DNA from 3 places in the Planococcus rifietoensis genome. Region 1 is predicted to be linked to each of the others. Evidence: riboswitches for the same ligand, from Rfam matches in the RefSeq annotation. Region 1 holds a riboswitch; each other region holds the start of a gene.
What was found. A riboswitch is a leader RNA that binds a small molecule or an ion and turns the genes downstream of it on or off. The one in region 1 is predicted to bind cobalamin.

Region 1 (4,214 bases):
GTAAAATCAATGCCATCTCGACTGATAACATCATCATCAACACAGTCCCAGGTCCTAAAGGCGATATCGCATATGTCGAATTTATCTTCGATGAGCTTGCCAAACAAAGCGAGAATCTTGCTTATGTGCAATTCACGTATGATGTGGCAAACCGTGATGTCATCACAGACCAAGCCCTCTTTGCTAAACAAATGGATGGCGACAACATCAATATCCAGGCAGTCTTTAACCTAGACGGAAAACAAACTGAAGTTTACAACGTAACGGTCGATAATGAAGGAGGCCTGTTGGATCAAGATGGTTTAGAAGTAAGCCATGAAGATTTTGTGGCCAATGCCGAAAAGAACATTAAAGGCGCTAGTCAAAATGCCAGTGAAAATGGCAACGAGTTTGTTGCGTATGCTTCTTTTTGTGAATATGCAGTAGGTGCTCTTTGCGGAACGGGCGGCGGTGTGGCGTGTTACGCTCTTGCTGGCGCATTAGGAATCACAACAGGCCTTGGCGGTCTTGGCCTTGCTGCGATATGTGCGCTTGTAGGAAGTGTTGGCTGCACAGCCGCTACTGATCAAATCTGCAATTAATGACTTGAATACTTCATTTATTCAAAGCAAAAAAGAGCAGCGACGTCGCTACTCTTTTTTTTTTGATAGAAAATCTAAATTGCCGTTTTTCTCAAGTGAAGAAATGTTATTGTTCTTGTTCGTTGCTTTCATAATCAATGATGACCTTGTTGCAAGATTCACACAGAAAAGCATCGACATGGTTGATGGAAAAACGGCTTTGTTCCGATAACAACACAGAACCTTTAGTCAGGCTCGGTTCAGCACTCAGTTTGGATACTTTTGGCACCCATGCGAGTCTTGTGCCACTCTGGATAAATCCTTTTTTCATTTCCGATTGGCAAAATGGACATGTCAGGCCATTGTGATTTTCCATAGTTCCCCTCCTTAAGGTTATACAAAAAATACCTACTCTCCATACTATTGTTCAATTACCCTTTTTGTTTACCAATATGCCCAACTCACAAAAGCTCTTAAGCCCCCTTCTCTCCTTTCTACTTAAGCTCCAAACAATTTCATTCCCCTCTCCTAAACTCAAAACAAAAGTGCTACACTGAAACTAAGTAAATAATCATGCAGGGAAAAGGTGCTGATTCGTCAGCGTAACAGGGAATCCGGTGAAAATCCGGAGCTGTTTCCGCAACTGTAAGTGCGTATGAAATAAGAGATGCCACTGGGGAGACCCGGGAAGGCCTTAGAGTAAATCGATGCACAAGCCAGGAGACCTACCTTTTTCTGAACGTATTTTTGCTCTTCGGAAGATAAGAGGATCTACGGCAACTTTTTCCTATGGACAGCTTTGTGCTGGATATTCGCAATCGTGCCACTCTCTTCGTTGAGAGTGGCTTTTTTTGTCTCTTTTAGAAAGCGATACGTCTGCTGATATTTACGGACACTATTTTGGAGGTGAACAGATGAAAAAAGACATGCGCTATTTGTGCTACCCATTCATGAGGGAAAGCGCTTCAACGGTCGATTTCGAGATTCGCACCGATTCCTTGACGACGCGAATCGGCGAAGCCATCGCGGTCAACGATGTCCCTCAAATCATCGATGATTTGCGCTACCTGCAGCCGATGGTCTACCACTTGAACGGCTCGGTGCGCGGGAAACTCGCCATTACCGAACAAGACCTTGCCGATCTCAGTGGCTTGTACGATCGATACGTAGCGGAAGTGAAGGAAGAAATCGACCAGTTCGTCCTGCCGCAAGGAACGCACGGTGCCTGTATTCTCCACGTATGCCGCAGCGAAGCGAAAAAGTCCGTCCGCGCCTTGCACCATGTGACGATTGAACGTGAAGTGCCGGAGCATTTGATGGACTACGCCAACCTGCTCGCCAATGTCTTTTTCGTGATGGCCGTCTACGCCAATAAACAGCATGGCGCCCGGGAAATCCCGTTCGTCAGCAAGTCCTATCCAACAAAACGCATGAAGAAAAAGGAGACTCACTCGTGAAAATCAAATCATTTCTCTTACTCAGCATTCCACTCGCTTTAACACTCGGCGCTTGCCAAGATAATACTGCCGAAGCACCGGCAACAGAAGAAACACCTGAAGAAACCTCAACTGAAACTGCAAGCGACGCACCGTACACGGTTACCGATGATCGCGGCGAAGAACTCGAATTCGAACAAGCGCCTGAAACGATCGTATCGCTCATTCCGAGCAACACCGAAATCGTCTTCGCACTCGATGCCGGAGATCAATTGGTCGGTGTTACTGACTATGACAACTACCCGGAAGCGGCGCAGGACATTGAGCGCGTCAGTGATTCCGTGGAATTCAATGCCGAGAAAATCATCCAGCTCGACCCGGATGTCGTTTTGGCTTATTCAACCGGCGAGGCACCGCCTGCCCTTTCCCAACTTGAAGATGCCGACATTCCGGTATTCGTTATCGAATCGGCCACTTCATTCGACGAAGTATACGGCGATATCGAACAAATCGCCTCTGTTCTTGCCAAGGAAGAAAAAGGTGCTGAAGTGATCGAAGGCATCCAAACGCAAATCAAAGATGTCCAAGAACGCCTTGCAGCGGTCGAAGAGCAAAAAGAAGTATACGTGGAAATCAGCCCGTCTCCAGAAATCTACACAACCGGCAAATCGACATTCATGCAGGAAATCCTTGATCACGCCCAAGTAACCAATGCCTTTGAAGATCTTGAAGGATGGCCGAGTATCTCTGAAGAAGAAGTCATCACCCGCGACCCGGAAGTCATCTTGACGACCGTATCTTACGTGGAAGATGCCGTCGGTGATATCGAAGCCCGCGACAGCTGGTCTGCCGTAGAGGCAATCGAAAACGACGAAGTGCACTTCATCGATTCCGACATCACTTCCCGCCCTGGACCCCGCATCGGTGAAGCGGTGCAGTTGGTTGCGGAAACGGTCTATCCAGAATTGATGGAATAAGTTTATTCATAAATTGCCAATCCCATTTCCCGAAATGACTAGCCTATTCATAAACTTTCAAAAGCGCAGCAGCTCAAATCGGTTGCGCTTTTTTTAATTGTTTTTAGATCCTCTAGAGCGTGGTTTCGCTAAAGAATCACCTAGCGTCTACCTGCCTCAAAAACACTATAGATGGAGAGCCAAATCAATAGAGCTTGGTTCACTAGCGCTTATCTCCTCCTCTACCTTTCATCATTGTAATATCGCTAAACGACAATTATTTATTGATAAACGATAAATAAATCGCTATACTTTAATTATTAACAAGCAAAGAGGTGTGTTTTATGAAACGGGAGACTTTGTTTTTGAAAGTGGTGCTGTTCCTCATGGCGCTGCCGGTCATCGCGTTATGCATCTTCGTGGTGCTGCCGCTTTCGAGCATCATCCAGGACGGCCCGGACCAGCTGGCATTTCTGCAGTACGTCTTTATCTTCATGCTCTACGCAACCGCGGTCGCTTATTTCCTGGCGCTGTACCAGACGTTTAAATTATTGAGTTTCATCGATGACAACACCGCCTTTTCTGTGCGCTCAGTGAAGGCGATCAAAAACATCAAGCTCTGTGCCCTTGCGATCACGGGCATCTATTTTCTCGCGATGCCGCTGTTTTACATGATCGCAGAAATCGACGATGCGCCAGGCCTCATCTTGATGGGAGCTGGCATCGGCTTTGCTGCCTTTGTCGTCGCCGTTTTTGCAGCGGTTTTGCAGAAGCTGCTGACGCACGCCATCGACATCAAATCAGAAAATGATCTTACGGTCTGAGGTGATCTAATGCCAATCATCATAAATCTCGACGTCATGCTTGCTAAGCGCAAAATGAGCATGACCGAGCTATCCGAAAAAGTCGGCGTCACCATGCCCAATTTGTCCATCCTGAAAAACGGCAAAGCGAAAGCGATCCGCTTCTCCACACTCGAAGCCATCTGCAAAGTGCTCGACTGCCAGCCTGGAGACGTATTGGAATACCGGGAGGAAGAGTAATCCAAACTTCCTTCACTTCTTGGAAACAGTAAATTTCATAGCATCTCGCTCATTCTTCGAACACAAAGGAGGAAAAGATCTTGCTGACAAAACTGGTCGCTGCATTTAATTTAGCAATGTCATTAGGCGCATTTTATATGGGCATTTCCATGCTGCCGGTTATGGGGGTGTTCGTGGAGTTCCCGCCCGAGTGGGTCGGCGTCATGCCTTTTACTAGTT
Region 2 (4,214 bases), 1.0 Mb from region 1:
CTCATCCTTTCTTAGCTTTCACATGCCTCGCATGCTTCGATTTCTTCCTGGGACGTGCTGCGCACATAATAGCTCGTCTTCAACCCGCAATTCCATGCTTCGAGGTGCAATTCGAGCAACTCCTTGGCGCGGATCGTGTGCGGCACATATAAATTAAAACTGATCGACTGGTCGATATGGCGCTGTCTCGCGGCATTTTGGCGGATGCTCCATTTTTGGTCGAGCACGTGGCGTGCGCGGCGGTAATAGTCATATGTCCGGTGGTTCAAATCCGGTGCCGTTACATTAAAGCGGAAATTCTTTTTCTCTTCTGCGTATTCGACGGCATACAGCGGATCGATGCCGTCTGTCGAACCGCCAATTTTAGCGGTCGACGAGTTCGGCGCAACAGCCATCATCCAGCCATTGCGAACGCCAGATGCTGCAACTTTGCGGCGCAGCGCGTCCCAGCGTTCACTGTTGTAGCCGCGGCGCTCGAAAAAGCTGCCTGTATGCCATTCGGAATTCTGGAATTCACTGAAAGCCCCTTTTTCCTCTGCCAATCCCGCAGATGCGCGGATGGTGTGCCAAGCGATTTCTTCGTACAAACTGTCTGCATACTCGACCGCTTCTTCTGTTTCCCAATGGATGCTGCGAAGCGCCAGCAGATGATGCCAACCGAATGTTCCTAACCCAACGGCGCGATACTTGCCATTCGTCACTTCTGCCTGGCCGACCGAAATCGTGTTCAAGTCGATGACATTATCGAGCATGCGCAATTGAATCGGGATCAAGCGCGACAAGACGTCTGCCTGCACCGCTCTTGGCAAGTTGATGGACGATAAATTGCAGACGACGAAATCGCCCGGTTTTTTCACAGTGACCAAATTGCCTTCTTCATCTTTGTATTCTTTGATAATTTCAGTCGGCGACATGTTCTGTGCGATTTCACTGCACAGATTACTGCAGTAGATAGATGTTTTGCCGATGCCGCGCAAGTGCTTGTTCGGGTTTTGGCGGTTCACTTCGTCGCGGTAGAACATATACGGCGTTCCGGTCTCGAGTTGCGACACCATGATGCGCGCCATAACATCCATCGCACGGAACGATTTTCTGGCCAATAAAGGATGGTTGACTGCTTCCTCGTATTTTTCCGTAAAGTATTTACGGTCCGTTTCATCGTAGAAATCTTCCAGGCCAAGCGGATTGCCCTGGTCGTCTTTCCAGCCCATCACTTGCTTGACTTCGTGCGGGCAGAACGTATGCCATTCGCCGACACTGCGGCCATTTTCATCGGTTTCCTGCAATTTTTGCATAAACAAATCCGGAATCGAAACGCCGGTGAAAATATCGTGTGCTTTGCGGCGCTCATCGCCATTATTCGTTTTCAAATCCAGGAAGCCGTTCATGATGTCTTTATGGAACACATCCAAATAGACCGCCACTGCGCCTTGACGCTGGCCAAGTTGGTCGACGCTGACTGCGGTGTCGTTGAGCAGGCGGATCCACGGGATAACGCCGGATGAATTGCCTTTGAATTTGCGGATGTCCGAGCCGAGTGCGCGCACTTTTCCGTAATAGACGCCGAGGCCGCCGCCGTCTTTGCTGAGGCGCGCGACATCCCAGTTGTTCTGGTAAATGCCATCCAGCGAATCCGCTACGGTGTCGATAAAGCACGAAGACATTTGCCCGAAGCTTTTCCCGGCATTCGATAAAGTCGGCGTCGCCACCGTCATATACAAATTGCTCATCGCCCAATACGCTTCTTTGACGAGTTCCAAGCGGCGCACTTTCGGTTCTTTTTGCATCAAAGTCATCGCGATGATGAGAAAGCGCTCCTGCGGCAATTCCCACACACGGCCGTCATAGTCTTTTGCCAAATAACGGTCCGCCAGCAAGAATAAACCTATGTAATTGAACAATTCATCGCGCTCTGGCGCAATTTCTTTTCCTAGTAGGCGAATTTCGTTCTCAGAATAAGCTTCGAGTAAGTCTTTAGAATAAATACCAAGGCGGCTCAGCCCGTAAATCAATCCGTAGAAATCATCGTATTTATTCGCTGCGCTGTAGCCGCGCGTTTGTGCCGCTTGCTCATATAATTTCTCCAAATATAACCCTGCCGCCTCAAATGTCCAATGCGGTTCGTCCATCGATACCCGGTCCAATGCATCCTGAATTTTTCTATCACGTTCTACTGCTCCTAAAGTCATCTCAACACAGCTCCTTTGCGTATTCGTTTGCTATCATTCGGCGTTCTTTTCGTTCCTGTGCGTTTTCAAATAATCGTTTTTCATTTTCCGTTTCCGGCACTACGCTCGCGACCGGCGTCGGACGGCCTTCTGCGTCCACTGCGACCATCGTCAAGATCGAAGTGGTCGTCAAACTGCGCGTGCCGCTTTCGATGTGCTGGCATTCCGCTTTGACGTATACTTCCATCGAAGTACGTCCTGTCGAAATGACGACGCCTTCCAAGATCAAGATATCGCCGACTTTTGCCGAGGACAGGAAATTGACGTTGTCGATCGATGCGGTCACGACTGCGCGGCGGCTATGTTTCATTGCCGAGATGGCGGCGATTTCGTCGATATACGCGAGGACGGTGCCCCCGAAAATCGTGCCCATATGATTGGTATCCGGCGGCAAGACGAGCCGGGACTGTATGGTCCTGGATACGCCAGCCGGAAGTTGTTCTCTATGCATAACGAATTCCTCCTTATAAAAACACAAAAGCCCCCACTCTCCGGAGAGAATGGGGGCATAAACGCAAGTTAATGAAGTGGGCACACTTGGGCCACACAAACCAAACCTTTGTCATCCTTCCCAATTCCCGGAGAAGTGCAAAACGACAACAGAGGCAGGTCTCCTGGCTCGCGCGTCACTCTCCCCATGCCCTTCCCGTCCATTGGACAGTGAGATTTCATGGTTCGTCTGCGCTTACAGTTGCGGGAACAGCTCCGGGATTTCACCGGATTCCCTATTCAGCCCGTAGTGGGCACCTTTGTTGCGGTATCACTATATATGGTGTTGAATTTTTACATCATCACCAAATCTTGTAGTTTTACTATAGACCAGTTCGAATTTCGCCGCAAGGATTTTCTCGTACTTCCTGTAGAAAGTGAAAAAGGGTCTAGTCGCTGGCTTGTTTTTCGTATAAAACTTTCAATTTGTAGTTATTTTTTGATACAAGGTTTTCAAATTTTCTGTTTCAGTGAAGACAGCGAGAACTTGCTTGTGAAATCGTTCCTGTGCTCTAGTTATGCATTATCTTTGTAGTCGCCAGCCTGCTTTGGGTTGGCCTTTAGCAATAAGCCAAGAAGGGCGCTTGTCTTATTGCGTCGGCTCACCCTTGTCGCTGGCTGGCTAAAACATTTCATAGATTCGTGTGTGTTTAATTAGATCTGCTTCTCTAAGGAGTTGCCGGCTAGTGGGGGAATCGCTTCCCGGGAAAGGGTTCAGTGAAGACAGCGTGAGCTTTCTTGTAGAACAGTTTCGGTGATTAGCTTGTTCATGTTGTTGGTAGCCGCGGCCGGGCTTTGGGTTGGCCTCTCGCAATAAGCCAATGAATTGGCGAGAAGGAGTTGAGCCGATTCATTTGCGACGCATCTGCGTAGCAGATGTGGGAGCAAGGTGTTTGACCTGATGCTTGAATAAAACATTTATCTAAGGCTTCGGCTAACCCTTTTGCGCTCGACGGCTTAGAGATTTCATTGTTCTGTGTGCGTTTAATCGGATCTGCTTCTTGAGATAGTTGCCGGCTAGTGAGGGAATCGCTTCTTGAGATAAGCATCAGCAAGATAGGCAAGATTTTCTTATGCAATCGTTCCGAAGTTCGGTTTGTTCTTTCAATGAGTTTTCGATGCCTCGCTTTAGAGTAGCTGCCGCAAAACTCCGCCGCTTTCCTCCGTCATTTCTATTTCCCGGGAAATAAAAAGGCCGCGCAACTTACTGCGCGGCTCTTGTTATCCATCGACCCATTCAGATTCAGCTTCTGGCTGCTTTCCTTTTTGGTTCGTGGCTTCTTTATTGTCTTTGCTTGTATACGGCTTAAAACTTTTGGCTTTGTTTTTGCCTTTTTCCCAACGGTTCCAGCCTTTTTTGCCGGTTCCTTGGCCTACGCCGCTTTTTGATTTTGCTTTCGCTTTGCCCATTTCTTTCACTCCCGTTCACTCATCGTGACGTTCAGCTTACCACATCCCGCCGCTTTCGTGAACAGTTGGTGTTTAGGCCTCGAGCAC
Region 3 (4,214 bases), 1.1 Mb from region 1:
TGTTATTAAGAAAAATGGAAGCCGCTGATGCTAATGAGCTGTTCCAGATCTGGTCTGACCCACTAGTGACCGAGTTTATGAATATCGAAAACTTCACTTCCAAAGTCCAGGCATTGGAGATGATTCAACTGTTTGATCAACTGCACCAGGACCAGGCAGCCATTCGCTATTCGATCATCGAGTTGGACACTGGCGAGTTGATCGGTTCTTGTGGATTTAATTTTGTCGATCATGAAAATGCAAAAGCCGAAGTCGCTTACGATATCAGCCAAAAACATTGGCGCCGGGGTTTTGCTGCTGAAGCCGTCAGTGCTCTAGTACAGCATGGATTCCTTGAAATGCAGCTGAACAGAATTGAAGCTAAGGTCGACCCGAACAACGAACCATCGATCAGACTATTGGAAAGGCTCAATTTCCACTATGAAGGCACTTTGCGGGAAACTGAAATAATAAACGACGTGTTTTTCGACTTAACTATGTATTCAAGATTGAAATCAGATTAAATTATCGTGAAAAAAGCCGAACTTCTTATCGAAGTTCGGCTTTTTGTTCTTTATCATCCACTGTTTTCCAGCGGTATTGAAAGATTTATTTCTTCTTATACCTTGCTTTTGTGAGCCGCGTCAGCCGATAAGCCGAGTAATTGGTAAACTGCTTCAATGTTCATATGGCTGCGGACTTGCTCTGCTAGAAAATCATATGCTTCTTCCCTTCGCTGGGCATCGGGTTTCACATTGTCTTCCAATGGTTCTAACCCTTTTTTGACTCGCAATTCATTGACCAGTTCACGCGTGAAGTTGCGGTTATGGAAAATGCCATGGAGATAGGTGCCGGCAACGCTGCCATCTGCGCTGACTGCCCCGTCCATCCGGCCATCCGACAGCTGCATAAATGGAGTAGCCTCTCCGCGAATGGTCGATCTTCCCAAATGGATTTCGTAGCCTGTCAGCATCTGTCCGTCTTTTACTTGCCTGCCGGTCATTAAAACGGTTTTCTTATCCCCGACAAACACCGTGTCGACCGGCAGTAAGGAAAGGCCGCTTGCCGCTCCGCCTTCCCCGTCGACCGCCTCATTATCTGTTAGTGATTCCCCAAGCAATTGAAAACCTCCGCAAACTCCGAAAATCTTGGTCCCGTGCTGGCGCAGCTGTTGGATCGCTGCATCGAACCCCATGTCCTTGAGCCACGCAGCGTCGGCCAATGTGTTTTTGGTTCCAGGAATGATGAGCAGGTCTGGTGTACCGAGCTCTTCGACTTTTCCGATCAGGCGTACGCCTGTTTCCGGTTCATCAAAGAACGGGTCTATGTCTGTGAAATTCGAGATTCGAGGGAGCCGGATGACGGCTATGTCTACCGCAAACTCTCCAGGCTTCGGTTTTTTAAACCGCAGCGATGACAATGCGAGAGAATCTTCTGCATCGATTTGGACATCAAGATAAGGCAAGACCCCGAGCACCGGAATGCCTGTTTCTTTTTCCAGCCAGTCAATGCCATCATCGAGCAGCTCGCGCATGCCACGGAATTTATTGATGATGATTCCTTTTACACGAATTCGTTCCGATTCATCGAGCAAAGCGAGCGTTCCGACGATAGCGGCGAACGCACCACCCTTGTCGATATCCACCACTAAAATGACAGCGGCATCTGCCAAGTGGGCCATTCGCATATTGGCAATATCTTTATCCTTCAAATTGATTTCTGCAGGGCTCCCGGCACCTTCGAGCACTAGCACGTCGAAATCCTGCTGCAGTCTGCGCATCGACTGCTCGACCGCCGGCATCACTTGCTGCAAAAAATCGTCGCGATAGGTTTTTGCATTCATGTCCATAAAGTGCCGGCCATGGACGATGACTTCTGACACCATGTCCTGCTTTGGCTTGAGCAAAATCGGATTCATGTCAAAAGTCGCCGGAATCCGGGCTGCTTCCGCTTGAACTCCCTGCGCCCTGCCGATTTCGCCGGCTGCTTCTGTCACAAACGAATTCAGCGCCATGTTCTGTGATTTAAACGGAGCCACACGGAATCCATCGTCTGAAAAAATTCGGCATAGCGCTGTACAAATCAAGCTTTTCCCCACGTCGGAAGCTGTTCCTTGAATCATAATCGAAACTGCTGGCATACTTTTCCCTCCACTCGCCAAAATAGAAAAATCCCCCACGAGCGCGAGGGATTGGAAAAAACAGCACAAAAAAGGCGTACTTCCAGCTTGTCCTCGCAAGCGAACGGGCATCCGCATAAAGGCAGGTCTCCTGGCTCGTGATCATCGCCTTCTGAATCTTCCCGAAGCATCGCTTCAATGGCTTTTTCAGATGACTCTCACTTACAGTGGCGGGACCGCGCCGGAATTCAACCGGCTTCCCTTTTAACTCATGTTCAAGACACAAGCACCTTTATGAATTGGATTCAAACTCTATTTTTCTTTTCATTATATACACAGTCATTCTTTCCTCACTAGCTTTACTTTTTTCATCTGTTACACCAACTGCTATACAAGCAATCGCACGCTCTATAAAATAAGAGAAAACACTAACTGAAGAGGAGAATGCCCGATGTCAAAGACAGCTTTATTAATCGTTGATGCCCAAAACGAGATGTTCGACCCAGCCAATCCCGTCCATCAAAGTGAACAATTGCTGGAGAATTTGCAGTCGTTGATCAAAAAAGCGCGTTCAGCCGATGTTCCCGTCATTTATGTGCAGCATAACGACGCCGGCCTTGTAGAAGGCACCGACTTTTGGCAAATCCATTCGTCCGTCACTCCTGAAGAAAGGGATACCGTCGTTCAAAAATGGACGCCTGATTCCTTCCATGAAACAAAGTTGCTAGAGGTATTGAAAAACAATGGCATCCAAAACCTTGTCATTGCCGGCAACCAGACTGAGCATTGTATAAATGCGACCACACGCAGCGCCAGCCAGCTGGGATTTAACGTGACACTCGCCAAAGACGCGCACGGCACCTGGGATTCGGAAACGATGAGCGCCGAGCAAATTATCGATCACCATAATGGCCTATTAAGCGAGTTTGTCACGTTGCAGGAGACGAAGTATATCGAGTTTTTGGGACGAGCTTAAATAACCCACGTACCTCGATAAAAAATTACAATTACTCTTCCCGGAATTTATTTTGGGAGGAGTTTTTTTATGAGAAAGTGAAGCTTTTGAGTTATGCACAAGATGCAGTCCACTAAAAAAGAAGAAACTCATATTAGAGTTTCTTCAATTCCAATAATTCGTCATATATAAACATATATAATTATGAAACTCTGCTTTTAAAGTGTTATGGAACAGGCTATTACATGTATCATTTTTTCTAGCAATTTCACCTTCTCTTGTTATTCCTCAAAACTCAATCAGTGAACCCTCATTAAAAGGGGTTATATAATGGTGCTCATCGAACCAATACTGGCTACACATCACACGGTCTGCTAATCACAACATTTATGTGATGTTTCGGAGACTTTTTGGCATTGTTCTCTTCAAAGAGGTGAAAAAAGCCTTTTGTGGAAAGCTTTAGGGTAGAATGGTTCATCTGTATTTATTTTACTCATCTTCTATGTTAAAATTTACTTAGTCTACTAAATGTATTGTTTGGTTAAGTAAATGTACAGTTGATTTAATTTTCTTTTAGATAAGTTAAAGAATATATAAAATTATGGGAGGCAGAAAAATGAAGTTTGGAATTATAGGTGCAGGCCCCATTGGAGCCAGTCTTTCTAAGAAATTAGTGAAAAATGGACATGAGGTCAAAATTGCCGATGCCCGGGACATTAAACATTTGGAAGGTAAGGACATTGCAGGAACACCTGTGGATGTCAAAGAGCTGATCACCGATATTGATGTTCTATTACTCTCTCTCCCTCTCCATGTCATGCCGAGCATTCGGCCGATCATCGATCAAGTTGGGGATGAAGTCATCATTGCAGACACATCCAATTATTATCCATTTAGAGACAATGAAATCGAAGAAATCGAAAACGGAATGGTGGAAAGTGTTTGGGTTTCCAAGCAGCTAGGAAGACCGATCGTCAAAGCCTTCAGTAATCAATTAGCTTATACATTAGAAAATAAAGGAACTCCAGAAGGCACGACTGGTCGCATTGCCATGGCCATTGCCGGTGATGACCCCGCACAAAAACAAGTACTGATCGACGTCGTGAATGAGCTCGGCTTCGATGCAGTGGATGCCGGTTCGTTAAGCGACTCTTGGAGAGA

Region 2: linked by a shared signal. The riboswitch ahead of AUC31_RS15075 (acyl-CoA thioesterase) and the one ahead of AUC31_RS02535 (hypothetical protein) in region 1 are both predicted to bind cobalamin.
Region 3: linked by a shared signal. The riboswitch ahead of AUC31_RS14745 (cobyric acid synthase) and the one ahead of AUC31_RS02535 (hypothetical protein) in region 1 are both predicted to bind cobalamin.

What each region holds. Positions count from the first base shown of each region.
Region 1 is NZ_CP013659.2:541,294-545,507, reverse strand. Features, by position in the region: gene AUC31_RS02545 (halocin C8 precursor-like protein) at 1-581, shown strand, start outside; gene AUC31_RS02540 (PF20097 family protein) at 688-936, opposite strand; cobalamin riboswitch at 1,128-1,307, shown strand; gene AUC31_RS02535 (hypothetical protein) at 1,475-2,017, shown strand; gene AUC31_RS02530 (ABC transporter substrate-binding protein) at 2,014-2,973, shown strand; gene AUC31_RS02525 (DUF2975 domain-containing protein) at 3,297-3,776, shown strand; gene AUC31_RS02520 (helix-turn-helix domain-containing protein) at 3,786-3,995, shown strand; gene AUC31_RS02515 (hypothetical protein) at 4,076-4,214, shown strand, end outside.
Region 2 is NZ_CP013659.2:3,034,109-3,038,322, forward strand. Features, by position in the region: gene AUC31_RS15065 (ribonucleotide-diphosphate reductase subunit beta) at 1-5, opposite strand, end outside; gene AUC31_RS15070 (ribonucleoside-diphosphate reductase subunit alpha) at 12-2,189, opposite strand; gene AUC31_RS15075 (acyl-CoA thioesterase) at 2,191-2,679, opposite strand; cobalamin riboswitch at 2,816-2,994, opposite strand; gene AUC31_RS15080 (DUF3934 domain-containing protein) at 3,939-4,127, opposite strand; gene AUC31_RS15085 (glutathione peroxidase) at 4,200-4,214, opposite strand, start outside.
Region 3 is NZ_CP013659.2:2,969,049-2,973,262, forward strand. Features, by position in the region: gene AUC31_RS14740 (GNAT family N-acetyltransferase) at 1-503, shown strand, start outside; gene AUC31_RS14745 (cobyric acid synthase) at 599-2,119, opposite strand; cobalamin riboswitch at 2,223-2,407, opposite strand; gene AUC31_RS14750 (cysteine hydrolase family protein) at 2,550-3,074, shown strand; gene AUC31_RS14755 (NADPH-dependent F420 reductase) at 3,670-4,214, shown strand, end outside.